3 regions of the Streptomyces sp. NPDC057616 genome follow, and region 3 is predicted to be linked to each of the others. Evidence: riboswitches for the same ligand, from Rfam matches in the RefSeq annotation. Region 3 holds a riboswitch; each other region holds the start of a gene.
The links. A riboswitch is a leader RNA that binds a small molecule or an ion and turns the genes downstream of it on or off. The one in region 3 is predicted to bind cyclic di-AMP.
Positions count from the first base shown of each region.

Region 1: another riboswitch for cyclic di-AMP. It lies ahead of ACFU97_RS34470 (transglycosylase SLT domain-containing protein); the one in region 3 lies ahead of ACFU97_RS32025 (transglycosylase family protein).
Region 2: another riboswitch for cyclic di-AMP. It lies ahead of ACFU97_RS40140 (M23 family metallopeptidase); the one in region 3 lies ahead of ACFU97_RS32025 (transglycosylase family protein).

Region 1 covers NZ_JBHVGU010000034.1:98,323-108,136, reverse strand. The annotation lists gene ACFU97_RS34505 (tetratricopeptide repeat protein) at 1-811, opposite strand, end outside; gene ACFU97_RS34500 (hypothetical protein) at 1,066-1,581, shown strand; gene ACFU97_RS34495 (ABC transporter permease) at 1,624-2,502, opposite strand; gene ACFU97_RS34490 (ABC transporter ATP-binding protein) at 2,489-3,463, opposite strand; gene ACFU97_RS34485 (outer membrane lipoprotein carrier protein LolA) at 3,510-4,733, opposite strand; gene ACFU97_RS34480 (CHRD domain-containing protein) at 5,000-6,013, opposite strand; gene ACFU97_RS34475 (polyprenyl synthetase family protein) at 6,169-7,179, opposite strand; cyclic di-AMP (ydaO/yuaA leader) riboswitch at 7,877-8,082, shown strand; gene ACFU97_RS34470 (transglycosylase SLT domain-containing protein) at 8,087-8,569, shown strand; gene ACFU97_RS34465 (HAD family hydrolase) at 8,576-9,382, opposite strand; gene ACFU97_RS34460 (FAD-dependent oxidoreductase) at 9,515-9,814, opposite strand, start outside.
Region 2 covers NZ_JBHVGU010000049.1:19,445-29,258, forward strand. The annotation lists gene ACFU97_RS40130 (PrsW family intramembrane metalloprotease) at 1-1,000, shown strand, start outside; gene ACFU97_RS40135 (aldo/keto reductase) at 1,019-1,969, opposite strand; gene ACFU97_RS40140 (M23 family metallopeptidase) at 2,124-3,146, opposite strand; cyclic di-AMP (ydaO/yuaA leader) riboswitch at 3,158-3,315, opposite strand; tRNA gene ACFU97_RS40145 (tRNA-Met) at 3,624-3,697, opposite strand; gene ACFU97_RS40150 (dihydrofolate reductase family protein) at 3,747-4,880, opposite strand; gene ACFU97_RS40155 (MarR family winged helix-turn-helix transcriptional regulator) at 4,944-5,459, shown strand; gene ribA (GTP cyclohydrolase II) at 5,567-6,208, shown strand; gene ACFU97_RS40165 (hypothetical protein) at 6,216-6,620, opposite strand; tRNA gene ACFU97_RS40170 (tRNA-Lys) at 6,817-6,889, opposite strand; gene ACFU97_RS40175 (amino acid permease) at 6,989-8,536, opposite strand; gene ACFU97_RS40180 (DEAD/DEAH box helicase) at 8,678-9,814, opposite strand, start outside.
Region 3 covers NZ_JBHVGU010000030.1:45,255-55,068, reverse strand. The annotation lists gene ACFU97_RS32065 (N-6 DNA methylase) at 1-776, shown strand, start outside; gene ACFU97_RS32060 (hypothetical protein) at 879-1,469, shown strand; gene ACFU97_RS32055 (protein kinase) at 1,508-3,001, shown strand; gene ACFU97_RS32050 (glycoside hydrolase domain-containing protein) at 3,127-3,954, shown strand; gene ACFU97_RS32045 (SurA N-terminal domain-containing protein) at 4,111-4,761, shown strand; gene ACFU97_RS32040 (nucleoside triphosphate pyrophosphohydrolase) at 4,818-5,819, shown strand; gene ACFU97_RS32035 (cytochrome P450) at 5,806-7,044, opposite strand; gene ACFU97_RS32030 (transglycosylase family protein) at 7,248-8,231, shown strand; cyclic di-AMP (ydaO/yuaA leader) riboswitch at 8,427-8,596, shown strand; gene ACFU97_RS32025 (transglycosylase family protein) at 8,600-9,268, shown strand; gene eno (phosphopyruvate hydratase) at 9,578-9,814, shown strand, end outside.

The DNA of each region.
Region 1 (9,814 bases), on a different contig from region 3:
CCGCGTCCATCGGCGGGGGCGGGCCGAACGCACCCTTCGGTGCCGCGACCGTGCCGGGGGCCCGGTCCTCGACCGGCTCCGGCTCGGGCACCGCACGCAGCGCGAACGTCGGCGAGACGCCGTCCGTCCCGCCCTGCGGCTCCGGTACGGCCCGCAGGGGGAACGTCGGCACGTTCTCGCCCAGCGGCTGCGGCTCCGACACCGAGCGCAGCGGGAAGGTCGGCGCGGTCTCCCGGTGAGGTTCCTGCGCCGCCCGCAGCACGTGCGTCGGCTTGTCGCGCCCGGGCTGCTGCTCGGGCTCGGGCTGCCGCGGCTCCTCGGCGGCGGGCGCCTCCGGCTCGGCGGGCGGCGCGGGCGGCAGCGGGGACGGAGCCGGGAAGGAGGAGGGAGCGGGCGGGGCGGGCAGGGCGGCAGGCTGCGACCGGGCCGGTGGCGGGGACGGCGCGGGCGGCGGGGGCGGAAGCACCTGGGCCGGCTTCGCCGGCTCCCCCGCGGTCGCCATCTGCGCGGGCTCTCCCGTGAAGCCGCTGGCCCCGTCGGTCTCGACCTGGAGGTGGAGGACGTAGCCGATGCGCTCGTCGTGGACCGTGGCGCGGACCGGCCGGCCGGTCGCGAGGGCGATGCGGGTGAGGTGGTTCAGGACGGCCTGCTGGATCTCCTCGCCGGCCGCCGCGCCGACCGGCACGCCGCCCACCCAGGCGCCGACCGGTCCTGCCGCGGGGACACGGACGTCGATCGGTGCCGCCGCCAGGGCCGCCGAGCCCGCGACGTGGTCCTGTTCCCGCTTCTTGTCGCGGCTGAGTCGAGACATCGCTTCCCTCACTCGGATGCGTCGGGGAGTCCATGGACGGCGCGTCCGGCTTCCATGGTGCTCCCTCCCGCCGTCGGACTTCCGCTCCCCCGGCGTCAAGATCCGGTTGTGCACGTACTGTCGAGTCTCTCCGGTCGCTCCCGGTTCTCACGTCACCGTGGCGTCACAGCATCGTCCCAGGTGCTGCCCGCGCCCTCGCGTGACCGTACCGGTGTCATGAGGATCAGGGGGCGTGACGAGGGAGGAGAGCGGGCATGCGGACGGATGTGCAGCAGGGACCGGAGATATGGCTCCGCGGCCCGGTCGCCGTACCTGGACCGGGACCGCGGGAGGCCGCGCACGCCCACGCCACCGCCCGGCGCTACTCCTGGGTCGGCACCCACGGCGGCGCCGGCGTCACCACCCTCGCCGTCGTCTACGGCGGTCATGACTGCGGCCGGGACTGGCCGGGCCCCGGGGACCCGGCGTCCGTGCTGCTCGTGGCCCGGACGCACGCGTCGGGTCTGGCGGCCCTGCTGCGCGCCCTGGAGGTGTTCCGGCTCGGCGAGGCCCCGCCCGGGCTCGACCTCGACGGCGTCGTGCTCGTCGCGGACGCCCCGGGGCGGCTGCCGAAGCCGCTCGACAAGCAGATCCGGCTGATCGAGTCGATCATCGACGTGTACCGGGTGCCCTGGGTGTCCGACTGGCGCCTGGGCGATCTGAGCGGCCGGCCGCCGCGCGAGACGGAGTCCCTGGCCCGGCTCACCGGAGCGGCCGAGCACCGCCGGTGACCTGCGGCCGAAGTCCGGAGCCCGAAGCCCCGCGCACGGGGCTCAGGCCGTGATGTCCTTCGCCGCGAACCGTGCCCAGGCCGCCGATCCGAACACCGCCGCGTACAGGGCCTGCAGGCCGAGGTTCCTCGTCAGGTCGTCCCAGTAGACCGGCTCGCGCATCAGGTCGGCGAAGGACAGCCAGTAGTGGGAGAAGAAGTACGGCTGGATGGTGTGCAGTTGGGGGATCTGGTCGAGGATCTGGACGGTGATCAGCAGTCCGACCGTGGTCGCCATCGCCGCGATGCCGCTGCTGGTGAGCGTCGAGACGAACAGGCCCAGGGCGGCGACGCCGACCAGGGAGGCGGCGACGACCAGGGCGATCAGCAGGGCGCGGCCCAGGCCCTCGGCGAAACTGATCCGGGTGCCGGAGATCGTCGTGAGATCGCCGAGCGGGAACAGGATGGCCCCGACCGTCAGCGCGGAGACCGCGACGACGAGGGTGGCCACCAGGCAGAAGGCCATCACCGTCGCGTACTTGGTGAGCAGCAGGCGGGTGCGGCCCGCGGGGGCGACCAGGAGATAGCGCAGGGTGCCCGAGTTCGCCTCGCCCGCGATGGCGTCCCCCGCGACGACGCCGATCGCCATCGGCAGGAAGAACGGCAGCGTCGCGGCCAGCGCGGTGAAGACCAGGAACAGGCCGTTGTTGGTGATCTGGGAGATGAAGGCCGGGCCTCCGCCGCCGTCGCCGGGGCCGCCGCCGGCCGTCGAGCCGTCGCTGGTCTCGATCTTGACCGCGATGCCGACCAGGATCGGCACGGCCGCCAGCACGGCCAGCAGCGCGAGCGTGCGCCAGCGCCGGAAGGTGGTGAGCAGCTCGCTGCGCAGGAGCCCGAAGGTCCACAGCGGCCGCGGAGCGCGCAGCGCCTCAGCCTGCGACATCGAAACCCTCCCCCGTGAGTGCCACGAACGCGTCCTCCAGGGAGGCCCGCTCCACGCCGAAGCCGCGGACGCGGACGCCGGCCGCCACCAGCGCGGCGTTCACCTCCGCGAGATCGCGATCGGGCGGCTCGGCGCTCACCCGGTCCTCGGCCGCCACGACGTCGGCGGCGCCCTGCTCCTTCAGCACCCGGGCCGCGTCCCCGGGGTCGGGCGTGGTGACGACCAGCCGGCCGCGCACCCCCGCCGACAGGTCGGCCACCGGGCCCTGGGTGATCAGCCGGCCCTGCGCCATCACCGCGGCATGGGTGCAGACCTGCTCGATCTCGTCGAGCAGATGCGAGGAGAGGAAGACGGTCGTGCCGTCGGAGGCCAACTCCCTGACCAGGGAGCGGATCTCGCGCATGCCCTGCGGATCGAGGCCGTTGGTCGGCTCGTCCAGCACGAGCAGCCTGCGCGGCTGGAGCAGCGCGGCCGCGAGGCCGAGGCGCTGCTTCATGCCCAGCGAGTACGCCTTGGCCTTCTTGCCGGACGCGGCCGTCAGGCCCACCCGGTCCAGCGCGGCCGCCACCCGGGTGCGCCGGGTGCGCGGATCGGCGGTCGGGTCGGCGGCGTCGTAGCGCAGGAGGTTGTCGCGGCCGGAGAGGAAGCCGTACAGGGCGGGGCCCTCGATCAGGGCGCCGACGTGCGGGAGCACGGCGCGTGCGGCGCGCGGAATGGGCCGCCCGAGGACACGCGCCGTGCCCGAGGTCGGCTCGATGAGCCCCATCAGCATGCGGATGGTGGTGGTCTTGCCCGAGCCGTTCGGACCGAGGAAGCCGAAGACGCTGCCCGCCGGGACGGTCAGGTCCAGGCCGTCGACGGCGAGCTGCCCGCCGCGGTAGCGCTTGGTGAGCCGGTGGGTGGCGATGACGCCGTCACCCGGCTCCCCCTTCTCCGGCTCCGTGGCGGACGCATCGCCCATCGGCTCCCTCGATTCGTCGTACGTGTACGGCGGTTGCCCGTGCCGTCTACTTCGCCGCGTCGGCGGCCTTCACCAGCGCGGCCTTGTCCACCGCGCCGACGTAGACCTTGCCGTCGTCGGTGATCAGGGCGTTGATCAGGCGGGTCTTGAAGACCGTGCCCGAGCCGAACTTGCCGGAGACCTTGTCGCCGAGCGAGTCCAGGAAGCCGCCGAGCTGGCCGCCGGCCGCGGAGCCCGAGGGCACGCCCTTGCCGCCGGTGTCGAAGGTGGCGATGGAGTTCCAGCCCTTGCCGAGGACCTTCATGCCGCCCGTCCCCTCGGCGAGGTCCTTGCCGGACCCGGGAACCTTGCCGGTGCCCTTGAGGTCGTGCCCGGCCCTGCCGTGCCCGGCCTTGGTGTCCTCGGTGACCTTCGCGCCCTTCGGCGGGGTGAAGTCGAAGGTCGAGGCGCTCGGCCGGGCGAAGCTGACCTGGGTGAAGCCGGCGTCGATCACGGCGGAGCCGCCGCTCGACGGCGTCAGCGTGAACTTCAGCGGCATGCCCGTCTTGGCGTCCACCGCGACCGTGATCTGGCCGACGGTCGACCCGGACTGCTTCGGCTTCACGACCAGCCGGTAGGCGTCACGGCCCGCGACCTGGGCGGTGCCCTGGACGGTCACGGAGGTGGTGTCGTCGACCGACTTCAGGGCCTCCTCGGTGAAGTCCTTGGGTGTGGCCGGGACGTCCTTCTTCGGCTGGGCCTTCGCGCTGCCTGCCTCGGTGGAGTGGTAGACCTCGTTCGACCGGCTGTCGTAGCCCCAGACGTCCTTGCCGTTGTGGATGAGGCTGTACTCCGCCGCGTTCTCCAGCAGCGAGACCTTCTGCCGGTCCGGGCCGTCGGAGGCGACGCGCAGGGTGTGCGTGCCGGTGGCGAGTTCGGTGAGCTTGGAGCTCGGGTCGGCGGACGAGCCGTCGCCCGACCCGGCCGCGCCGGACGCCAGGCTGTTCTCGAGGCCGCCGAGGTCCGGCAGGCCGAGGTCGGTGCTGACCTTCACCGTGCCGGACATCTGCTGCACGTCCGACTTGGCGATCTTGTCGATGAGTTGCTGCGCGCTGATCTTCGGCAGGTCGGGGTCGCCCGAGTCGGCGAGAGCCGGGACGAGCCCGATGGTCGCCGCGGCCACCCCCACCACCGCGACCGGGACCACGTACCGAGCGGCCTTGCGCCGGCCCGCGCGGAGGTCGTCGGCCTCCTCGGCGGTCGTGCTCTCGTCGGATTCGTACGGTGCCATGTGTGCGCTACCTCCGTCGTCGGCGGCGGCCTGTCCAACTCGCGTGCTTCTGTTGTCCACCCCGTGCCGCCATTCTCACCCGAATCGGTGAGGAGTGGTGATTTCCGTGGTTTCCATCTCACCAAATCCGCCACGCGGAATCGTCAGACCGGGGATTCAACTCCGTGTACGCCTGGGGTATGACGCGGGAGGGCGGCGCCTCCCCCGACCCGTAGGGGTCGTGCGGGGCAGGCGCCGCCCGGATGAGTCTCCGTCAGCGGCCCGCGTCAGCTCTGCAGGAAGACGTAGTCCGCCCGGTAGGGCACGCCGGTGACGGTGCCGGGCGTGCAGGAGCCGGACGGGGCGGTTCCGCCGACGGTGTTGAGCCGCAGGATCTCCGCGGTGTCCGCCAGCAGGCCATGGTGCTTGCCCGACTGCGTGGCCTTGAGGTCCAGCTCGGGGATGTTGCCGTCGCCGTTCGGCGTCTTGGACAGGACGGCCCCGGTCACCGCGCTGCCGTCCGGCGCGACCCACTGCGGCGTACCGGAGTTGGGTGCGACGAAGCTGTGCCGGATGCCGCCGCCGAGCAGGGCGTCGACGTCCCGCTGGGCGAAGGCGTAGCCGCCGCCGTCGGCGGGCTTGCACTCGTAGATCTGCTTGCCCTTGACCACCGACGCCTGGAAGTTGTGCAGGGCGCTGCGGAAGTCGAAGCCGGCGACCGTGACCTTGTGGAGCTGGCCGCGGACGGCCCCGCCGGGAAACTCGGCGGTGTGCAGGTTGGCGTAGAACGAACCGGGGTCGGAGGTCAGGGCCGCGAGCAGGCCGGGGTCGCCGACCTTCACGGTCCCGACGACGCTGTGCCGCCTGCTGTCCTTCAGCAGGCCGGTGAAGTCGACCTTGACGCCGCCGTTGGTGCCCTTGGCGCCCTGGTGGATGTGGAGCATGGTGGGCCTGCCGGTGCCGCGCCAGGTCACGGCCACGGACACCTTGTCCCCCTTCACCTTGATGAACTCCAGTGCGGCGCCGTCCTTGTCCCCGACGGCCGGTCCGCCCGCGACGGGAACCTCGTTGGCTCCCCGGAGGCTGGTGGCGAGGAGGGTTCCCCCGGTGCCACCGGACACGGTCCCGCTCTGGCTCACGATGCTCTCCCCGCCCATGCCGCCGGCGTGCCCCGCGTGGTCGGCGCGGGCGCCCGAGGCGGCGAAGGCGGGAATCACCGCGGCGGCGACACCGCCGGCGGCGGCCACCGCGACAGCGGTGACGATCAGGCTCTTACGGCGCTTCGAAAACGTCGTATTCATGCCCATGATGTTGTTTTCTCCCCGTAGGCCGGCCGACACCCCCTGCGTCGGCCTTCTGTGTATGACTACGGAAGGGATCTCAGATTGGACTCAGTCCAGAGTTGTGACCTGTATCACAACTCGGGTGGACGGTGTCCTGCGCCGCCGGGGACGGCTCAGCCGGCCCGGTGCACCACCGCGTCGCACATCTCCATCAGCGCCAGCTTCGCGTCGCACTCCGTCAGCGGGGCCAGCGCGGCGCGGGCGTCCTCGGCATAGCGCACGGTGTCGCGGCGGGCCTGCTCCAGCGCGGGGTGCGCCCGCAGCCCGGCCAGCGCCTCCTCGAGGCGCGCGTCATCGCTCAGGTCGGAGTCCAGCAGCTCGCACAGGGCGATGTCCTCGGCCAGCCCCAGCCGCGCCGCCCGCTCCCGCAGCCGCAGCACGGGCAGGGTGGGGATGCCCTCGCGCAGGTCGGTCCCCGGTGTCTTGCCGGACTCGCGCGACTCGGACGCGATGTCCAGCACGTCGTCCGCCAGCTGGAAGGCGACGCCCAGCCGCTCGCCGTACTGCGTCAGCACGTCCACGACCGTCTCGTCGGCGCCCGACATCATCGCCCCGAAGCGGCAGGAGACGGCCACCAGCGAGCCGGTCTTGCCGCCCAGCACGTCCAGGTAGTGATCGACCGGGTCCCGCCCGTCCTGCGGCCCCGCCGTCTCCAGGATCTGCCCGGTGACCAGCCGCTCGAACGCCTCGGCCTGCACCCGGACCGCCTCGGGCCCGAGGTCGGCCAGGATGTGCGAGGCCCGCGCGAAGAGGAAGTCGCCGGTGAGGACCGCGACCGAGTTGCCCCAGCGGGCGTTGGCGCTGTCCACGCCGCGCCGCACGGCGGCCTCGTCCATCACGTCGTCGTGGTACAGCGTCGCCAGGTGGGTCAGCTCCACCACCACGGCCGAGGGCACGACACCCGGCGCGTACGGGTCGCCGAACTGCGCGGCGAGCATCACCAGCAAGGGGCGGAACCGCTTGCCACCCGCCCGCACCAGGTGCTGGGCGGCCTCCGTGATGAAGGGGACCTCACTCTTGGTGGCTTCGAGCAAACCCTCCTCGACAGCCGCCAATCCGGCCTGGACATCGGCTTCCAGAGCCTGGTCCCGCACGCTCAGCCCGAACGGCCCGACGACGGTCACGAGGGGTCTCCTGTCTGCTGGTGTCTACCTGCGGTTCACGCGGTTTGTCGATAGGTCGCTGCCATCACTCAAGTCAGCGTATCCGGTCACCTTTCGATCACCCATGCCGCCCACCCGTCCACCACGGGCGGTATCGGATCACGACCGCTATGTTTTTGATCGCCTCATATGAGTGGATATCTATCGACTTGTCTATCGGCGTGCCGGCCGGTCCGGCGGGAGGCGGCGGCCCGTGTCCCGTAGACGCTCGTGACATCACCCCTCCAGAGGACGGCCGCCATGGGAACGATCTGCACCACATGTGGGGTTCCGCCCCGGCGGACATGCAATCCTGCGACCGAAGATCACCGACCCTGATTCGTCCGTTTTTCGCCTTCAATGAGCGATCTGCCCCTAGGCCGAAAAGGGTCCCTGCCAACGGACTTGAGGCCGGCGTTCCTCACGGGCGGCTGTTTGAACATGAGTTGGCCCCATTGCCCGATTTGCCACTCTTGCGGATGCCAGTGAGTTGGGTCACGTCGACCCTCGGCCCGACGGTCCATCAGCTGCCTCCGTTCTTCCGTCGTCCGCATACGAGTTGAGGATTGGCAGCAGCAAAGGATCAAGTGCCCCATAAACCTCAGACCAAGGTCAATAGGCATGGTCTGTGAATCCGGCACTTGTTCCGGACATGTGCTCTCGCATACGTTCCCGGCCAGTCGGGCAGACGCCGAATCCTGCCGCAGCCCGGCCGACCCATCGACCAACTCACTCGCACGGCAGGAGCGGGGGACCCAGGTAAGTCGCCGGACCGGGCATTGCCCCGGACCGGCTCGGGGTGAAGCCGCGCCGCCGCAAGGCCGCGCGGCCGGGCCGCTCCCGCCCGAACCCGACAGCTCACCTCGCAGGCGCCGGAGAGGAATCCCCCATGTCCGCTGCCGCTCAGCACCGTCGTCCCAAGAACTCCCGCCTGGCCCGCAAGCTCGCCGTCCTCGGCACCGGTGCCGCCGTCCTCGCCCTGCCGGTCATCGGCGCCACCAGCGCCTCGGCGGCCACGCCGACGACGCTCACCGCGACCTCCATGGGCTACACCGACAACCTCGACGGCTGGATCCGGGCCTCCCTGCAGGTCATGGCGCAGCACGGCATCCCCGGCTCGTACGACGGCATCTACCGCAACATCATGCGCGAGTCCTCGGGCAACCCCGCCGCCATCAACAATTGGGACTCGAACGCGCTCGCCGGCACGCCCTCCAAGGGTCTGCTCCAGGTCATCGACCCGACCTTCCTCGCCTACCACGTGCCCGGCACGCTGATGAACCCGTACGACCCGGTCGCCAACATCACCGCCGCCTGCAAGTACGCGGCCGCGCGCTACGGGTCGATCGACAACGTCTACGGCGCCTACTAAAGGCTCCTACCACAGCAGTCGCTCGAGGACGACGGCGATGCCGTCGTCCTCGTTCGACAAGGTGACCTCGTCGGCCACCGCCTTGAGTTCCGGATGGGCGTTGGCCATGGCGACGCCGTGCGCCGCCCAGTCGAACATCGGGATGTCGTTGGGCATGTCGCCGAAGGCGATCGTCTCCAGCGACCCGAGCCCCAGGTGCGCGGCGGCCAGGGCGAGACCGGTCGCCTTGGTGATGCCGCATGGCTGGAGTTCGACGGTTCCGGGTCCCGACATGGTGACCGTGGCCAGTGAGCCCACCACCGAGCGCGCCGTCGCCGCCAACTCGTCGTCGGACAGGTCGGGATGGCGCAGCAGCACCTTGCTGATGGGCGCGCACCACAGGTCGTCGCGCCGGTCGACCCGTACGGCCGGCAGCGTGGGGTGCGGCATCAGGTAGCCGGGCTCGATCAGCGTGAGCCCGTCCACGCCGTCCTGGTCGACGGCCGCGTACACCTGTCCCACCTCCGCCTCGATCTTGCCGAGGGCCGTCTCCGCCAGCTCCCGGTCCAGCGTGACGGACCACAGCAGACGGTCCGCGCCGGCGTCGTACACCTGCGCGCCCTGTCCGCACACCGCGAGCCCCGTGCTGCCCAGGATGTCGAGGAGCGGCCGCACTCTGGGGGCCGGGCGGCCCGTCACGACCAGGTGCCGGGCGCCGGCCTCGGCCACCCGCGCGAGCGCGGCGAGGGACCGGTCGGACAGCGTGTCGTCGCCTCTCAGCAGCGTGCCGTCCAGGTCGGTGGCGATGAGTGCATATGCGGTGGGTGCGGCCATGATCAGAGAATACGGACCGGACGCGCCACCGACTCATCGCGAACCGGACGACCACGGTACCCGCCGCGCCGCCCACCCAACTCCCGCGCCCCGGCCGGTCCTTCGTCCTCGCCCGGTCTCCCGGGCCCCGGTCTACCCATGAGCCGACGCCAGGTGCGCGGTCAGCCTCGGCGAGGCGAACTCCGTGCCGCACACGAAACGCATCACCGGGCCGTACGACGCCGCCGCCGGCAGGCCGGTGAAGTACAGACCCGGCTCCGAGGAGACGTATCCCGCGCCCAGCCGGGGCGTGCCCCGGCTGACCGCCAGACGGGTGCGCAGCTCGTGCCCGAGGAAGTCCATCGCCGCGATGTCGACCCGGTAGCCGGTGGCCGCGATCACATGGTCCGCGGACAGCTCCTCGGGGCGGCCCGCGTGCGTGCGGACCGTCAG
Region 2 (9,814 bases), on a different contig from region 3:
TATAGCGATCGTCGCCAACAGCTTCGCCACGAAGTGGATAGCGACGGCGACGGCCGACCCGTCCAGCGCCGACACCCTCGGCGCGACGGTGATAGCGCCCATCGTCGAGGAGTCGGCGAAGGCGGCAGCCGTCCTGCTGGTCTTCCTGTTCCGCAGACGGGACTTCACCGGGATCGTCGACGGCGTCGTCATAGCCGGGGTCACCGCCACCGGCTTCGCGTTCACCGAGAACATCCTCTATCTGGGCACCGCCTTCGGCACCGACCAGCTCACCGGCGAGAGCGGCATCGCCTCCGTCACGGCGGCGACGTTCTTCGTGCGCATCGTCATGTCGCCGTTCGCGCACCCGCTCTTCACCGTGCTGACCGGAATCGGCTTCGGCCTCGCCGCGGTCGCCTCGGAGCGCCAGCATCTGCGGCGGGTCCTCGTCCCGCTCTCCGGCCTGCTGCTCGCGATGGGCATGCACGCCATCTGGAACGGCTCGTCGACCTTCGGCGAGTACGGCTTCTTCGCCGTCTACGCCGCCTTCATGGTCCCGGCGTTCGGCCTGCTGACCTGGCTGGTGATCTGGACGCGCCAGCGCGAACTGCGCACCGTGCGCGAGGAACTGCCCGCCTACGCCGTCGCCGGCTGGCTCTCGCCCGCCGAGCCCTTCGCCCTCGGCTCGATGCGGGCCCGACGGCTGGCCCGTGACTACGCCGCCCACTACGGCGGCAGGCCGGCCGCGCGCCAGGTCACCCAGTACGAGGCGTACGCGACCTCCCTGGCCTTCCTGCGGCACCGGGGGCGCCACGGCCGCGCCGGCGCGGACTTCGTCGTCAGGGAACGGGAGTTGCTGTACGAGCTGTGGCGGCGCCGCGAGGTGGCCCGCCCGGCGCTCGACTACGCGGCGCGCGCGACGGCACCCGCGGTGCCCGTGGTCGCGCCGCCCTGGCCGGTGTACGGGGTGTACGGGTACCCGGCGATCCCGAATCCCGCGTACAACCCGTACCAGTCGTAGGGCGGCCCGGCCGGGTGATCAGGCCGACGCCCGCGTCAGCCGGGCGAGCTCGGCGTCCGTGAGGGTCAGCTCCGCCACCGCCAGCAGGGCCGGCAGCTGCTCCACCGTGCGGGCGGACGCGATCGGCGCGGCGACCGTCGGCCGGGCGGCGAGCCAGGCCAGGGCGACCGTGGGCACCGCGGCACCGTGCGCCTGGGCGATCTCGTCGAGCGCGGTCAGCACCCGCCGCCCCCGCTCGCTGTCCAGGTACTGCGCCACCCGGCCCGCCCGCGCGCTGTCGACCGTGGTGCCGGGCCGGTACTTGCCGGTGAGGAAGCCGGCGGCCAGGGCGTAGTACGGGACGGCCGCGAGGCCGTAGCGCGCGGCCACGTCCTGGAGCTCGCCCTCGTAGGTGTCGCGCGAGACCAGGTTGTAGTGGGGCTGCAGCGCCACGTACTTGGCCAGGCCCTCGCGGTCGGAGAACTCCAGGGACGCGCGCAGCCGTTCGGGCGAGATGTTGGAGGCGGCGATGTGCCGCACCTTGCCGGCCCGCACCAGCTCGTCGAGCGCGCCGACGATCTCCTCGACCGGCACCTCGGGCTTGTCGAAGTGCGTGTAGTAGAGGTCGATGTGGTCGGTGCCCAGGCGGCGCAGGGAGGCGTCCGCGGCGGCCTTGATGTTGGCGGCCGTCAGGCCCGGGAACTCGGGGTGCTGGCTGACCTTGGTCGCGATGACCACGTCGTCGCGGTTGCCGCGCGCCCTGACCCACCGGCCGATGATCGTCTCCGACTCGCCGCCCTGGTTGCCGTCGATCCACGCCGAGTAGGAGTCGGCGGTGTCGAGGAAGTTGCCGCCGGCGGCCGCGTAGGCGTCGAGCACGGCGAAGGAAGCGGCCTCGTCGGCGGTCCAGCCGAAGACATTGCCGCCGAGGCAGAGCGGGAAGACCTCGAGGCCGGAGGAGCCGAGCTTGCGCAGAGAAGGAGACGTCATGCTGGACGTCAACGACGGCGCCGGAGCGGCCCATTCCGCCGGTGCCGCAAAGATCACGTAAACCGGGACGGGGTGCGCGGCGGACGCGCGCGCGTCCGCCGGCGGCCCTGACGTCGGGGGGAAGCCGCCAGGACCACCGGGGTCCCGGCGTGGATCAAGGGGTGAGGCCCTTGCCGCGCAGCCAGGTCATCGGGTCGATGCCCTCGGCCTGGCCGTTCGGGTGGACCTCGAGGTGCAGGTGCGGGCCGGTGACGTTGCCGGTGGCGCCGACGCGGCCGATGACCTCGCCCGTGCTGACCTTCTGGCCCACGCTCACACTGATCGACGACTGGTGGCAGAACCACAGCTCGGTGCCGTCGTCGAGGGTCACGATCGTGCGGTAGCCGTACGAGCCGGCCCAGCCGGCCTCGGTGACGGTGCCGCTGTGGACGGCCTTGATGGGCGTGCCCGTGGGGGCGGCGAAGTCGAGGCCCGTGTGGTAACCGGAGGACCACATGGAGCCGGGCTGCCCGAAGGTGCCGGTGATCGTGTACGACACGACCGGGAGCTTGTACTGCTTGGCCAGTTCGGCCAGGCGCGCGGCCTCGGCGGCCTTCTTGGCCTCCGCCTCGGCCTTCTCCTTGGCGGCGGCGGCCTTGGCCGCGGCCTCCTTCTCCGCCTTGGCGGCGGCGTCGTCGACCTGCTTGGCGAGGGCCGCCTCGGTGACGGACTGGGCCTTGCTGTCGACCTGGACCTGCTGGCTCTCGGCCTGCGCCATGATGCGGTCGCGCAGCGCCTGACCGGCGTCCCGGGCGCCCTGCTCGGTGTCCTCGGTGCTCACGCCGACGGTGCTGAGCGCGGTGGCCGAACCCTTGGGCGTCTCGGCGGAGCCGCCGAACATGTGGCCCACGGAGCCCAGGTCGGGCATGGAGATGGAGACCGGGGGCTTGCCGGTGTTGGCGCTGGCCATACCGCCCGCGCCGACGGCGGCTATGACGCCGACGCCGAGGACCGTGGAGCTGCGGGCGAGTCCGCCGCCGCGCTGCTTGGCGACACGGTGCCGGCCGCGGACCGGGGCGACGGAGTCCTCGGTGGGGTTCCACTCCTCCCACGGACCCTCGTCGGAGCGGGGGCCGGGGAAGCCGAAGGGCTCGGTGCTCGGCACGAACGGTGCCGGGGCAGGCGGGTTGGACGCCACGTGGGCGCGCTCCTTTCCTTCCTTCTCGCCTACCGGGTTAGCTGACGGGTTCGGAGCAGGAAGGTCTCCTACGCGCGTATACCGGTCGTGGCTCCACGACGGCATCCGCGCGATTCACCCCTGGGTGGTGGTTCCCCGGTTCCCTTGCGGGATTCGGCGCGTGCGCACGGAGCCGCCTCTTGTGACGGCTGGGACGACCGCGCTGCGTTATCGAACGTTAATAGACCCGGGGTGCCGATTCCAAGCTGTTCTGCTTGATCATTAATGCTTTTTGGCCTGGACGTACGGGCCAAGAGAGGCGAAAAACGGGCGAGTTGGCCTCGCCCCGGAAACCCCGCCCGTTCTGACGGTGTGTCAGTCGTTATGCGGAAAGCGGTCGGACGGTCACCGCAGGTGACGAGGGCCCGGTGACGGCCATGCGCGCCGGAAACACCCAGGGCCGGAATCCGTTTCCGGATTCCGGCCCTGGGCCTTGAGTAGCGGGGACAGGATTTGAACCTGCGACCTCTGGGTTATGAGCCCAGCGAGCTACCGAGCTGCTCCACCCCGCGTCGGTGTGACACCAGCATACGCCATCCGCGGGACCGCCGACGCCACGGCTCAGAAGCCCGGCAGATGACGGTTGGGCGCCTTGGCCTGCTCCTCGTGCTCCGCCAGTACGACGACCTCGACGCCCCGGGCCGCCAGCAGGCCGCTGCCGTCCGCGCCCGCGACGAAGGTGTCGGGCTCCCGCCAGGCCGTGACCACTCGCCGTACGCCCGCGTCGAGGATCAGCCGGGCGCACGGTTTAGGCCGGGAGGCACGCTGGGTGCAGGGCTCCAGGCTGCTGTAGACCGTGGCCGACGCGAGCCTCGGATCGGCCGGGTCGAGCTTGGCCAGGGCCGCCTCCTCGGCGTGCACGACGGGGTCGCCGCCCTCGCGTGAGTGGCCGCGGGCGAGCTCCGTGCCGTCGGCGGCGACGATCAGCGCGCCCACGCTGAAGGCCGTGCGGGAGGGCGGGCACAGGGCCGCCAGCTCGCAGGCGAGGGCCAGCCAGTGGTGGTCGGCGGCGGTGGGCAGCGGGCCGGCGCCGGGGGCGGTGGGCTCGTAGCGCATGAAGACGACGTCCTCGATGTGCCGCGTCTCCGTGAGGCGCAGGCGGCCGCCCTGGTAGGCGCCGGGGCCGAAGAGGCGGGGCGCGTCCGGGTCGCCCACGAAGAGCGGGGCGAGGACGAGCTGGAGTTCGTCGGCGAGGCCCTGCTGGAGCAGCTGGGTGTGGACGGTGCCGCCGCCCTCGACCATCAGGCGCCGTACGCCGCGCTCGTCGTGCAGATGCGCGAGGAGCGTGCGCCAGTCGAGGTCGGGGCCGAGCGCGACGACGTCGGCGGCGAGGCCCAGCGCGCGGGCCCGCTCGGCGCCCTTGTCGGTGGTGCACAGGAGCTTGTCGCCGCCGGTGTGCCAGAACCTGGCGCCGGGGTCCAGCTCGCCGGAACCGCTGACGGTGACCTTGAGGGGGTACTCCGGCCGCCCCGCCGCGATCCGCGCGGCCCGGCGCTCCGGGGAGTTCACCAGCAGCCGCGGATTGTCGGCGCGGATGGTGCCGGCGCCGATCAGGATCGCGTCGACCGACGCCCGCACCTCGTCCACGCGGTCGAAGTCGGCGGGGCTGGAGAGCAGGAGGCGGTCGGGGCCGGTGTCGTCGAGGTAGCCGTCGAGCGAGACGGCGGCGGACAGCAGGACGTGGGGGTACGGCATCGGACGCGCTCACTCTCGGACGGACCGCTTGGTTCAAGTTTGAAACAAACCTACACTGGGGGTATGACGACTCGCTGGCTCACCTCCAAGGAGCAGCGCGCCTGGCGCGCGTACATCGCCGCGACGCACCTCCTGGAGGACGCGATCGACCGGCAGCTCCAGCAGGACGCCGGCATGCCGCACCTGTACTACTCCATCCTGGCCAACCTCTCCGAGGTGCCCGGGCGCAGCCTGCGCATGACCGACCTGGCCGAGCGGTCGAAGATCACCCGCAGCCGACTGACGTACGCCGTGACCCGGCTGGAGAAGGACGGCCTGGTCCGCCGCGAGGACTGCACATCGGACAAGCGCAGCAGCTTCGCCACACTGACGGACGAGGGGATGGCCGTGCTGGAGCGGACGGCGCCGGGACATGTGGAGACCGTACGCTCCCTGCTCTTCGACCGGCTGACCCCGCAGCAGGTGGAACAGCTGGAGGACATCTTCTCGGGGATCGTCACGGCGCTGGAGAGCGACGAGGAGCGCCCCGCCGCGGAGGACGTCCCGTGGCGGCGCCGCTCCTCCGGCTCTTGTTCGTGAGCTGCGCCGCAATTCTGTTGCTTCAAATTTAAAGCAGAGGTAGTGTCCTGCACCGTAGATCTGCTTCAAATCTGAAGCAGATACCGACCGGACCCGGGAGACCCCGCATGCCCGACTTCCCCGCCGCCACGACGCGCGCCCGTGTCCGGGTACCGCTGCGCTTCCAGGACGGCTACAGCGTCGACGCCGAACTGGTCACCTTCCACGGCCTGACCGACGGCCAGGAGCACGTGGCCGTCGTGCTCGGCGACCCGGCCCCCGGTACAACGCCTCTGGTCCGCCTGCATTCCGAGTGCCTGACGGGCGACGTGTTCGGCTCGGCCCGCTGCGACTGCGGCCCCCAGCTGCGCGAGGCGGTCGAGCGGATCGCGGACCGCGGCGGGGTGCTGCTCTACCTGCGCCAGGAGGGCCGCGGCATCGGCCTCTACAACAAGCTGGACGCCTACGCCCTCCAGGACCAGGGCCTCGACACCTACGAGGCGAACGCCGCCCTCGGCCTGCCCGAGGACGACCGCGACTACACGGCGGCCGCGCAGATGCTGCGGGCCCTCGGCATCGACGCCCTCGACCTGCTCTCCAACAACCCCGACAAGGCGGGCCAGCTGCGCGACCTCGGCATCGACGTCCGCGACCGCGTCCCCACCGGCGTCTTCACCACGGCCCACAACGTCCGCTATCTGCGCGCCAAGGTGCTCCAGACCCAGCACACGCTGCCGCTCGGCCAGTTGACGGAGCTCAACGCCGGCTGACGGGGGCTCACCGGCCCAGCCACGCCGTGAGACGTGCGGCCCAGGCGCGGTCGTCCGTGGTCTCCATGAACTCCTTGCGGTCGATCAGCAGGTAGATCTCCCCGGCGGGCACGGTGTCCAGGATCAGCGGCTTGCCCGCGTTCAGCAGGCCCCCGACGAAACGGCCGTAGAGGTCGGTGAACCTGACGTCCACCGAGGTGATGTCCGCCCGGCTCAGCACCAGGTCCCCGCTCTCGCCCCAGCCGCCGAGCACCAGCCGCTCGTCGTTCAGGGAGATCCTGCCGCGGCGCAGGAACAGCGCCTTCTGGCTGACCCCGCCGGCCATCTTGTCCGCGGTGGTCTTCCGGCTCAGCTCCTCGGCGGTGGCGCCCACGTAGTCGCCGGCGGCCCTGACGGTCTCGTTCTCGCTCATGAGCCCAGCCTGGCACCGGGCGCGGTCCCCGCGCGTCGTCGCTCGGGCGCGAACCCCGCGACTTAAGTAGCCGGCCGCCGGCCCGGAGTGCGACGAAAGCAGGCGGGGCCGGAGCGGGAAGAGGACAGCGCCCGGGCCGGCCGAAGCCGTCCCGGGCGCTGTGGGTGGTCGCGGGTCGTGCCCCGACCGACACCGGTAGGCCCTGTGGGACTCGAACCCACAACCAATGGATTAAAAGTCCACTGCTCTGCCAATTGAGCTAAGGGCCCTTGGCGATGTTGCCTCCCCGAGCATAGCCGGACACGGCCGGGACTCCGATCGGGTATCGGGGACACGGCCGTGGCGGCGGTGAAGATCGGGCCGGAGCGTCAGGGATCCACCTTTTCCGGGGTGGCGGCGGAGGCCCCCGCGCGGGACGCCTCACGGGCCCGGGTGCGCTGATGCTCGGGGTTGAGGAACCAGTGCCGGGCCGACGCCAGCCACCACACCCAGGCGAAGCCGAGGACGACGAGCACGGCGACCGGGGCGTAGTTGAAGCTCTCCCCGGTGACCGGCGAGACCTGCGGCAGCATGAAGAGGATCGTGATGGCGCCCACCCAGGTCACCGAGACGATCCCGATCAGCCGCGACCAGCGCCCCAGATGCCAGGGCCCGCGCTCGAAGGCCTCGCCCTTGACCAGCCGCAGGAGCGTCGGGATGACGTAGGCGATGTAGAGGCCGATCACGGCGACCGAGGTCACCGCGGCGTAGGCGGTGTAGTTGATGAGGTACGGCAGGCCGAGGACCAGGGCGCCCGCCGCGGCCAGCCACACCGCCGCCACCGGCGTGCGGGTGCGCGGGCTCACCGTGTGCCACACATGGGAGAACGGCAGGGCGCCGTCGCGTGAAAAGGCGTAGATCATGCGGCTGTTGGCCGTCACCGACGCCATCCCGCAGAACAGCTGCGCGCCCACCACGACCAGCAGCAGGAGCTTGCCCGCCGTCGCGCCCAGCGCGTCCAGCAGGATCTGCGCGGGCGGTGCGCCGGTCGGCGACGCGAGCTCCTTGTCGTAGGACTGGATGGCGAAGGTGAAGCCGAGCAGCAGCACGAAGCCGGCGATCCACGAGGTCCAGATGGAGCGGACGATGCCCTTAGGGCCGGCCGTCGAGGCGTCGTGCGTCTCCTCCGTCATATGGGCGGAGGCGTCGTAGCCGGTGAAGGTGTACTGCGCCATGAGCAGGCCCAGCAGCACGACGTACACCCCGCTCCCCCAGCCGGTGTTGTTCACGAACTTCGTGAACACGAAGGACGCCGACTGGTGGTGGTCCGGCACGAAGGCCAGCGCGCCGACGATCACGCCCACGCCCAGCACGTGCCACCACACGCTCACGCTGTTGAGCAGGGCGACGATCCGCACCCCGAAGGTGTTCAGCAGGCCGTGCAGCACCAGGATCCCGGCGAAGAGCAGGATCGTGCGCCCCGGCGTCACCTCGAAGCCGAACTGCAGGTTCAGGTACGCGCCGAGGAAGGACGCCGCGCCGAAGTCGATGCCCGCGGTCACCGCCACCTGGCCGAGCACGTTGAACCAGCCCGTGAACCACGCCCAGGCGGCCGCGGACCGCGGCGGCGCGAGCCGGTGCGCCCAGAAGTACAGGCCCGCGGAGGTCGGGTAGGCCGAGCAGATCTCGGCCATCGACAGCCCGACGAACAGCGTCATCAGGCCTACGGCGATCCAGCCCCAGGTGATCACCGCCGGGCCGCCGGTGTTCATGCCGAACAGATACAGCGTCAGGCAGCCCGACAGGACCGAGATGATCGTGAACGAGACCGCGTAGTTGGAGAACGCCGACATGCGGCGGGCGAGAACCTGCGTGTAGCCGAGCTGGGCCAGCCGCTCTTCGTCAGACAGCCCACTCACCTTGGCGTCATCTGTCATGTCCCCAGCGATTCCCTCACCGGGGGCGTGACATGCGCCACGGAGTACGTGCTGTGGCCAAAAGTCTTCGCCGCCGCCGGAACGCCGAAGGGCCCGTACGACCGGAGTCGTACGGGCCCTTCCTCAACTGTGCGTCAGGCGTCAGCCGTTGCGCTTCCAGCGCGGCTTGTCGTCCCGGCGGCCGTAGGAGCCGGAGCCGGTACCACGGTGGTCGTCACGACGGCCGTAGGGGCGGTCGTGGCCGCCGGAGCGGAAACCGGGGCGGTCGTCACGGCGGTCCCGGTTGAAGGGACGGTCGCTGCCGCGGTGGCCGCCACGGTCGTCACGGCGCTCGAAGGAACGGCCGGCCGGACGGTCGTCGCGGCGGAAGCCGCCACGGTCGTTGTCCCGGCGCTCGAAGCCACGGCCACCACGGTCGTCGCGACGCTCGAAGGAACGGCCGCCACGGTCGTCACGGCGGTCGAAGGAACGGCCGGCCGGACGGTCGTCACGGCGGAAGCCGCCGCGGTCGTTGTCCCGGCGCTCGTAGGAACGCCCACCGCGATCGTCACGGCGGTCGTCGCGGCGGAAGCCGCCACGGTCGTTGTCCCGGCGCTCACGACGCTCGTACGACGACGGAGCCTGCGCCCGGTCGACGTCCTGCGCCGCCGGCTGCTCGGGCACCGACACCTCGGCCGCCTCGGCGGCTTCGGCCTGGGCCTCGGCCACCGCGGCCACCGGGTCCTCGCCGCGCTCGCGGGCGACCTGCGCGGTCAGCCGGTCGGCCTCCTCGCGCAGCTCGGTCGCGCGCCGCTGCGCCCGCTCCAGCTGCTTGGTGAGGTGCGAGACGTCGCGCTCGGCCTGCTGCGCCGCGTTGCCCGCGGACTCGGCCTGGACCTCGGTCATCGAACGGGCGCCGGTGATCTCGGCGACCTCGGGGTCGAAGGCCGTACCGGAGTTGATGATGTGACGCCCGGCGTCGACGCCCGCGTCCTCCATCAGCCGGAAGATCTGGCGGCGCTGGTGCGGCAGCGACAGGGAGACCACGGTGCCGGAGCGGCCGGCGCGGGCGGTACGGCCCGAGCGGTGCAGGTAGTCCTTGTGGTCGCCCGCCGGGTCGACGTTCAGCACCAGGTCGATGCCGTCGACGTGGATGCCGCGAGCGGCGACGTCGGTCGCGACGAGCGCGTTGACGTAGCCGTCCTTGAAGTCGGCCAGCGTGCGGGTGCGCGCGCCCTGCGTCATACCGCCGTGCAGCGCGTCGGCCTTCACTCCGGCGTCGCGCAGCTGCTCGGCGAT
Region 3 (9,814 bases):
ACCGCACGGGCACGCTGAAGGAGCGGCCGGGGCTCGCCCGCTCCCTGCCTGTCATCGACCTGCTCGACGACGACGTCGACCTCGCCCCGGCCCGGCACCTGCCGCCCCCGGCGGCGGCCGACGGCGCGGGCGCCCTCACCGCCGTACGCGAACGCCTCGGTGAGACCCTGCGGCTGTCCGCCGACCTCACCCCGCCGCCCGCCGGCTCCGCCTCCGCGCGCTGGCCGCTGACCACGGTCGGCGAACTCGCGCGCGGGGGAGCCCTGGTGATGCGCACCGGCGGAACCGGCGGCCACGCGCGCGTGCCCGTGCTCACCGACCACGACGTACTCGCCGGCACGGCACCCTCCGGGGCGCTGCCCGAGAGCGACGACGAGGCCGTGCTGACCGAATCGGGCGACGTGGTCGTGCCGGTGCTCGGCGGCGGCTCGGTGGCGCGCGTGATCGACGACGCGACCGGCGGGGCCGCCCTGGGGCGCAACCTCGTGCTGCTGCGTCCCGATCCCGCCGCGCTCGACCCCTGGTTCCTCGCCGGCTTCCTGCGCGGCACCGCCAACAACCGCCAGGCCAGCAGTTATGCGTCCACGGCCACCCGTCTCGACGTGCGCCGCCTCCAGCTGCCCCGGCTCCCGCTGGACGAACAGCGCCGCTACGGCGCCCGCTTCCGTGCCCTCGACGAGTTCGAGCGCGCCCTCAGACAGGCGGGCCGGCTGGGGGAGCAGCTCGTACGCGGGATGTACGACGGGCTGACGGACGGGACGGTCGCGCCGGACTGAGCCGGACAACGGTTCGGTACAACCCGTGACCGGTTGTCCTTGTCGGCCTATACGCTCGGACACAGCATCTGTGTTCGTCCCATCAGGTCCCCAGGAGCAGCCATGCAGGGCCCCGGCTATGCCCCGCCGCCGCAGCGTCGACCCTCGACCGGGGTGCTGGTCCTGCTGCGCGTGATCTTCGTGGCGGTGGCGATCCTCAGCATCGGGTTCCTGTCCTGGGTGGCCACGCTGCGGGCCGCGATCGTGACCCGCAAGCGCGGCGACTGGTGGGTCTTCGGCGGTTCGCTGGCGGTCCTCGGCGTCAGTTTCGGCCTGCTCGCCACCGACAACACCGACGACTTCAGCACGCCCAAGGGCAACGCGGGCATGATCATCCTGCTGCTCAACGCCGCGGCCTGCGCGGGCTACTACCTGTACGCGGACATACGCCACTTCCGGCCCTACCCCGCCGGCTACGCGGCGCCCCCGGCCCACGGCATGGGCTACGGCTACCCGCAGCCCCCGTCGCCGTACGCGGCCACCGTCCCGCAGACGCCGGCCGGCCCCGTGCCCGCCCCCGGGCCCCACACGCCCGTGCCGCCCCCTCCGCCGCAGCGCCCCGCCCCCGCCCGTATCGACCAGGTGCGCGCGGAACTCGACGAGCTCAGCGACTACTTGCGCAAGCACCCCGGCAACCCTGAGGGCGGAAGGTGAGCGTGACGACAGGGCGTGTCGTCGCCGGCCGGTATGCGCTGTCCACGCTCATCGGGCAGGGCGGCATGGGCCAGGTGTGGACGGCCTACGACCAGCGGCTCGACCGGCGCGTGGCGGTGAAGCTGCTGCGCCCCGACAAGGTGGCGGGCCAGGAGGCCGACGAGCTGCGCCGCCGCTTCGTGCGCGAGTGCCGGGTGACCGCGCAGGTCGACCACCCGGGCCTGGTCACGGTGCACGACGCGGGCAGCGAGGGCGAGGAGCTGTTCCTCGTCATGCAGTACGTCGACGGCGCCGACCTCTCCGACCACCTCGCCGAGCACGACCCCTACCCCTGGCAGTGGGCGGTCGCGGTCGTCGCGCAGCTGTGCGCGGTGCTCAGCGCCGTGCACGCCGTGCCGATCGTCCACCGCGACCTCAAGCCGCGGAACGTGATGGTGAAGCAGGACGGCACCGTCACGGTTCTCGACCTCGGCGTCGCCTCGGTGATGGACACCGACACCACGCGCCTGACCCACACCGGCTCGCCCATCGGCTCGCCCGCCTACATGGCGCCCGAGCAGGCCATGGGCGGCGCGGTCGGCCCGTACACCGACCTGTACGCGCTCGGTGTGCTGCTGCACGAACTCCTCAGCGGCGACGTCCCGTTCGCGGGCTCGACGGCGCTCGGTGTGCTGCACCGGCACCTGTACGAGCCGCCGGTGCCCGTGCGCCGGCTGCGCCCCGAGGTGCCCGAGGCCCTCGAGGCGCTCGTGCTGCGGCTGCTCGCCAAGGACCCGCTGCACCGCCCGGCCTCCGCGCAGGAGGTCTACGAGCACCTGGAGCTGCTCCTGCCCGCGCGCGGGACGCCCACGGGCGCGCCGCTGGACCCCACGCGTCCCTTCCTGCGTCCGCACGCACCCTGGCCGGATCGCGCCCGCACGCCCGCGCCCCAGCCCGCCCCGGTCGCACCGGCGGTGGAGAAGGCCGAGAAGCCGGACGTCGCCCGTGCCGTCGACGAGGTCAAGCGCCTGCTGGGCGAGGGCCGCATCACCCAGGCCGTCGACATCCTCGGCGCGATCCTGCCCGCCGCCGCCGAACAGCACGGCGAGCACTCGCCGGTGGTCCGCACGCTGCGCAAGCAGTACGCCGCGACCCTCATGGACGACGGCCAGTACCGCCGCGCGCTGCCCGAGCTGCGCCGCCTCGCCGACGAGCGCGCCGCCGAGGCCGGCCAGGCCGACCCCCAGTCGCTCCGCTTCCGCTACGAGGCCGCCCAGTGCCTGGAGTCCCTGGGCGAACCGGCGGCCGCTTTGGCCGAGTACCGCGCGCTGCTGCCGTACTACGAGAACCAGTACGTGGCCGGCGACCCCGAGCTCTCCCACGACGTCCGCCGCCGCATCGGCCTGCTGCTGCTCGCCCTCGGCGACCGCCCGGCCGCCCACGACACCCTGGCCCGCCTGCTGATGGACGTGGAGCGACTGCGCGGCCCCGGCCACCCGCTCGCGGTGGAGGTCCGCCGGACGCTGCAGTGGCTGGGACAGGTGCGCGGCTAGGTTTTGCCGTTCCCTGGGGGACTCTTGTGATCTTCAGGGGTTTGCGTTTCCCGAACGCTTGACCGGCGCGGGATAGGTTGCGGTTCGTTTTCGCCGCGCAACGCACAACCAGGGGTGGGGTATTCATGGCCGGGCATCGGCAGTCGAAGAAGCGCAGATACATCACGTGGGGCGCCGCTGGTGCCGCCGTCGTCGCCGGAGCCGGGCTCGCCGCGCAGTCCTCCATGGCCGCCACCACCTGGCCCGCGCAGAAGACCTACACCGGCCGCGCCTTCGACACCTGCGCCGCGCCCTCCCTCTCCGCCATGAAGGCGTGGCACGGCGGCCTCTACGGCGCCGCCGCCGTCTACGTCGGCGGGAAGAACCGCGGCTGCTCGCAGCCCAACCTCACCGCCTCCTGGGTGAAGTCGGTCGCCACGGCCGGCTGGAAGCTCATCCCGATCTACGTCGGCGCGCAGCCGCCCTGCCAGTCCGGCTCCAACCCGGAGAAGCTCACCGCCACCACGGCCTCCACGCTGGGCAGGAGCGACGCCGACGACGCCGTCTCGAAGGCCTCGGCGCTCGGCATGAAGGCCGGCAGCCCGATCTACCTGGACATGGAGTCGTACGACATCACGAACACGTCGTGCAACAACGCCGTGCTCACCTATGTCCGCGCCTTCGACAAGGAGCTGCGCGTCAAGGTGTACCGCGCGGGCTACTACGGCTTCACCAGCTCCAGCGCCAAGGCGATCGCCAACGCCACCGACAAGACGGACCTGCCGGGCAACCTCTGGTACGCGCTGTGGGACAAGCAGAACACCACGACCGCGGACTGGCCGTTCGGCGCGACCCAGTTCACGGACCACAGCCGCGGCCACCAGTACCTGGTCAACAGCAAGGAGACGCGCAACGGCTACACGATCACCGTGGACCGCGACGCCTGGGACGGGCCGGTGGCCATCACGGGCTGACGCCCGCACGCGCGCGTGCACGCGTCGGGGGAGGGGACGGTGCCCGAAGTCGCGGTGAATCGTTGGTCGAATGGGTTGGCCAGAGCCTGGCCGCTGCATACCATCGATCACCGCAAGACTTTGTGCACCGTCGCACAATCTCCTCGGGAGGCTTCCTTGCACCGCCGCCGTCGCTCCGCGCTCGTCCTCACCGCCGCGATCGCCGCCGCGGCTCCCCTGCTCACCGCATGCGGAAGCGACGCGCATCCCGGCGCGGCCGCCGTGGTCGGCGGACAGCGGATCACCGTGGCACAGCTGGAGAACCGGGTGAACGAGGTGCGCACGGCGCAGCGCGCGGCCGTCAAGGACGACGCCCAGTACCAGCAGGCCGTCTCGCAGACCAGCTCCCTGACCCGCGACACCCTGCACAGCATGGTGCTCGACCGGGTGCTGCACCGGGCCGCCCAGGACGCGGACATCACGGTCACGCCCAAGGAGATCCAGCAGATGCGCACCGGCCTGGAACAGCAGGTCGGCGGCGCCAAGGCGCTCGAGACGGCCTGGCTCCAGCAGTACGGCGTCGCGCCCGGCCGCCTGGACGACAACCTCCGCCTCCAGCTGGAGGCGCAGAAGCTCGCGCAGAGCCTTGGCACCGACACCAGCAAGCCGCCCTTCTGGAACGCCCTGTCCAAGGCGTCCAAGGAGCTGCACGTCGACCTGAACCCGCGCTACGGCGCCTGGGACGTCCAGCAGAGCAGCCGCGTCGACGCCAAGACGCCATGGGTGCGCGAGGTCACGACGACCGGGACGCAGCAGCAGCCGGCGTAACCCCCTGCCTGTGGACAACCCGCGGTGCGGTCGGTGGCGTGGGTTACGTTCGGATCGTGCACGCAACCAGCTCCGCGGAGTCTCCCGGCCGCATCGTCCTGCTCACCACCAGCCACCGAGTCGCACCCGGCCTGCTGTCCTGGCCCGCCTGGCAGGCCCTGCACGCCGCCGACCGCGTGCTGTGCGCGGACGGCGCGCATCCGCAGCTGCCGTATCTGCGCGAGGCCGGCATAGCGGTCGCCGAGGACGCGCCCACCGCCGAGGAGCTGGTCGGCGCGTGCGAGGGCGGGCACACGGTCGTGGTCGTGGCGACGGGCGAGGGCGAGCCCGCGCTCACCGACGGCCTGGCGCGCCTCGCGGGCTCCGGTCGCGTGCGGATGCCGGAGCTGGAGCTGCTCCCCGCCTCCTACGACCTGCCGGGCGCCCGCCTGCTCGACCTCGTCCAGGTCATGGACCGCATCCGCGCCGAGTGCCCGTGGTCCTCCCGCCAGACCCACAAGGGCCTGGCGAAGTACGGCATCGAGGAGGCCTACGAACTCGTCGAGGCGATCGAGGACGGCGACCGCGACGAACTGCGCGAGGAGCTCGGCGACGTCCTGCTCCAGGTGGTCTTCCACTCCCGTATCGCCGAGGAGGACCCGGACGCGCCCTTCTCCGTCGACGACGTCGCCGCCGGCATCGTCGCCAAGCTCATCCACCGCCACCCCCATGTCTTCGGGGACGAGACCGCCTCGACGCCCGAGGAGGTCAAGGAGCACTGGCTGCGCACCAAGGCGGTGGAGAAGCAGCGCACCTCGGTCACCGAGGGCGTCCCCCTGGGCCAGCCGGGCCTGGCCCTCGCCGCGAAGCTGGCCTCCCGTACCCGGACGGCGGGCCTGGACGTCCCCCTGCCCCGGTCCGAGGGCATCGGCTACGAGCTGCTGGCCCTGGCGGTCCGCGCCGAGTCCGAGGGCGTGGACCCGGAGGCGGCACTGCGCGCGGCGGCCCGCGCCTACCGCGACGCGATCAGGCGGACCGAGGACGGCGCCCGCCGGGACGGGCCCGTCAGCCAGGGGTGAAGCGCACGGGCAGCTCCCGCAGCCCTCGCATGATGAGCCCGCCGCGCCAGCGCAGGTCGGCCGGGTCGGCGGCGAGTTCGAGGTCGGGCAGGCGGCGCAGCAGCGTCTCCAGCGCGGTCCGGGCCTCCAGCCGGGCCAGGGGGGCGCCGAGGCAGTAGTGGATGCCGTGGCCGTAGCCGAGGTGCTGGTTGTCGCGGCGGGCCAGGTCGAGGGTGTCCGGCCCGGTGAAGCGGGCCGGGTCGCGGTCCGCCGCCGCGAGGACGACCAGCACGGGGTCGCCGGTGGCGATGGACTGCCCGCCGATGGTGAGGGGTTCGGTGGCGAAGCGCCAGGTGGCCAGCTCCACGGGGCCGTCGTAGCGGAGCAGTTCCTCCAGGCCGGTGTCCAGCAGTTCCGTCTCGCCCCGCTCGACGGACTCCTGGAGCAGGGCCCGCTGCCCGGGGTTGCGCAGCAGCGCGTACATGCCGTTGCCGATGAGGTTGATGGTCGTCTCGAAGCCGGCGAACAGGAGCACGAAGCACATCGCGGCGGCCTCGTTCTCGGTGAGGTGCTCGCCGTGGTCGGAGGCGCGGATGAGGCCGGAGATCAGGTCCTCGCCGAGGTCGCCGCGCTTGCGGTGGATGAGCTCCGCGAGATAGCCGCGGATCTTCTTCACCGAGCGGGCGACCCCGCCGCGCGGTCCGCCGCCGTGCCGGATCATCATCCCCGCCCAGTCCCGGAAGTCGTCCTGGTCCTCGCGCGGCACCCCGAGCAGGTCGCAGATGGCGTGGATGGGCAGGGGGAAGGCGAACTCGTGGATCAGGTCGGCCTCGCCCCGCGCCGCGAACCGGTCGATGAGGTCGTCCGTCAACTCCTGCACCCGGGGCGTGAACTCGGCCACCCGGCGCGGGGTGAACGCCTTGGAGACGAGACGGCGCAGCCGGGTGTGGTCCGGCGGGTCGATGTTGAGCAGATGCGTCATCAGGTTGGCGCTGCGCTCGCCCGGGATGCCGGTCCGGCTCTTGCCCTGCGCGTCCTCGGCGTGGTGGTCGGGGTTCTTCGACAGCCGCCCGTCGGCGAGCGCCTGACGTGCGTCGGCGTAGCGGGTGACCAGCCACGCCTCGACCCCGCTGGGCAGCTTCGTCCGGTGGACGGGGGAGTGCTCGCGCAGCCAGGCGTAGGCCGGATAAGGGTCCGAGGCGAACTCCCAGGTGAAGAGTTCGGGTGCGGAGTTCGGGACGTTCACGGCACGACGGTATCGGGACCGGCCGGCGCTCGCGCCGCCGCCTTGAACCGGTCAAAGATGACACGCCTTCAACTATGTGATCTTCACGTGATCTACGCGGCATTAACTTGTGACAAGTGATCGTCAGCCGATACGTTCACCCACCAGTGCGCTGCCCAGATCCTGCGCCGCGCCGGTCAATGCTGTCTCCGAAAGGCCTCTGCATGCTCTCCGGGAACGGTCGACACCGTCGCCCCCGTCAGGCTCCCGCCATCATCGTCGCGGCCGGGGTGACCGGCTCCGCGATCGCCATCCCGCTGCTCGCCGCATCCGGCGCGAGCGCCGCCGACGGCGGCAGCACCTGGGACAAGGTGGCGCAGTGCGAGACCGGCGGAGCCTGGAGCCAGGACAGCGGCAACGGTCTCTACGGCGGCCTGCAGCTGAGCCAGGACGACTGGGACAAGTACGGCGGTCTCGACTACGCGACCCGGCCCGACCTCGCCAGCCGCAACCAGCAGATAGCCGTCGCCCAGAAGGTCCTGGCGGACCAGGGCGTGGGCGCGTTCCGCACCTGCGGCCTGACCACCGGGCTGAGCAAGGACTCCGACTCGGCGGACATCGACACCGGGGTGCTGGGCGGCGGCAGTGACTCGTCCGACTCCGGCGACTCCGGCAGCTCCTTCGGTCTGTCCAACTCCTCGGGCAACTCCTCGTCCGACTCCTCCGGTGAGTCGTCTTCGTCGGATTCGTCCGGCGGTTCCCTCCTGGACTCGTCCTCCAGCCCGTCCCCCTCGACCTCCACCGACAAGACGGACAACTCGGCCGAATCTACTGCATCTGCCTCGCCGTCCGACTCCCCGTCCCGTCGCGTCCCGAGCGCCTCGCAGGGGGGCGAAAGCTCCCCCACCGAGCGGGCGAAGACGGACGACTCGGACAACTCGCAGCAGTCCGCGGGCTCTTGGAGTCTGGTCGACACCGGTGCGCTCGGCAGCGGCCGTCATCGCGGCGCGAGCGCCGACGAGACCGAGACCGACGGCCACGCGGCCGGCACCTACACCGTCCGCGCCGGCGACACCCTCGCGTCCATCGCCGACTCCCGTGACGTGCGCGGCGGATGGCGCGCGCTCTACGACGCGAACAAGAAGGCCATCGGCAGCGACCCGAACCAGATCTCGGCCGGTCAGACCCTGCGTCTCGGTAGCGAATAGGGCGAAAATTAACGGGAGTTCACGTCACATTTCGCCGCGGAATGTCCGGTTTGGTGAAAGTGTGGGATGAGTCTCAGAAGCCCTGATCGTCTTTGAATTTCCGCGGATCGCGTGTCTACGGTCTACACCGCTCGTCAACACGAGCCCCGTCTGCCGCAACGCCGAATCCTGCCAGCGGCCGTACGGGAACAGTCGTCGCGTCATGCGCCGTAGGCAGGAGCGGGGGACCCAAGGTAAGTGCCCCACCGGGAAGTTGCCGGTGGCGGCTTGGGGTGTAGCCGTGCCGAGCGAGAGCGAGGCACGACCGGGCAACTCAACCGGCCCGAACCCGACAGCTCACCTCGCAGGCGTCGGTGAGGGGATCAACCATGCTGTTTTCCCGCCAGGGCAAGCACCGTCGTCCTTCCAAGGCCACCAGGGCCGCCGCGTTCGCCGGCCTCACCGGTGTCGCCATCGCCGCCCCGCTGATGGCAGCGGGCAACGCCTCCGCCGCGACCGCCTCCGAGTGGGACAAGGTCGCCCAGTGCGAGTCGGGCGGCAACTGGTCCATCAACACCGGCAACGGCTACTACGGCGGTCTGCAGTTCTCCGCCTCCACCTGGGCCGCGTACGGCGGCACCGCCTACGCCCCGCAGGCCAACCAGGCCAGCAAGGCGCAGCAGATAGCCGTCGCCGAGAAGGTTCTCGCCGCCCAGGGCAAGGGCGCCTGGCCGGTCTGCGGCACGGGCCTGTCCGGCGCCGCCTACAACGGCGCCGCCGCCTCGAAGCCGAGCACCACCACCCACTCCGAGTCGCAGGCCGCCTCCCGCTCCTCCGAGCGCCCGGCCGCGAAGTCGCAGAAGACCGTCACCACCCCGACCGGCAAGAAGGTCAAGAAGGGCGACGGCGAGTACAAGGTCGTCAAGGGCGACACCCTGAGCTCCATCGCCACCAAGCACCACGTGGCCGGCGGCTGGTCGAAGCTGTTCAAGCTGAACAAGGACATCGTCCAGGACGCCAACCTGATCTACCCGGGCCAGCAGCTGCACCTCAAGTGACAGCGGGCCGGTAGCCGGACCACAGCGCCCTGACAGCCGTGTCCTCCAGCATGGAGGACACGTGAGGGGCCGCCCCCGTCCCCACGGTCTCCCCGCCTCGGTGCGTGTTCCCCCGTACGCACCGGGGCGGGGTTCTTTCGTGCGCGTGCGCGCGTGCTTTCGTGCGGGTTTTTGTTCCGTTCGGAAACAATTTACTCTCGGTTCTGCTCAAGGGGTGGGCGACCGGCTGGCCGATCGGCCCCGGGCGGTTAGGCTCGTCTCGCAGAGCCACCGCGCTACTGCCGTAGCCGCGTCACATCCATGAAGGAGATGCTCGTGCCGTCCATCGACGTCGTCGTAGCCCGGGAAATCCTGGACTCCCGAGGCAACCCCACGGTCGAGGTCGAGGTCGGCCTCGACGACGGCAGCACGGGTCGTGCCGCCGTCCCGTCCGGCGCCTCCACGGGCGCCTTCGAGGCCATCGAGCTCCGCGACGGCGACCCCAACCGCTACCAGGGCAAGGGTGTCGAGAAGGCCGTCCTCGCCGTGATCGAGCAGATCGGCCCG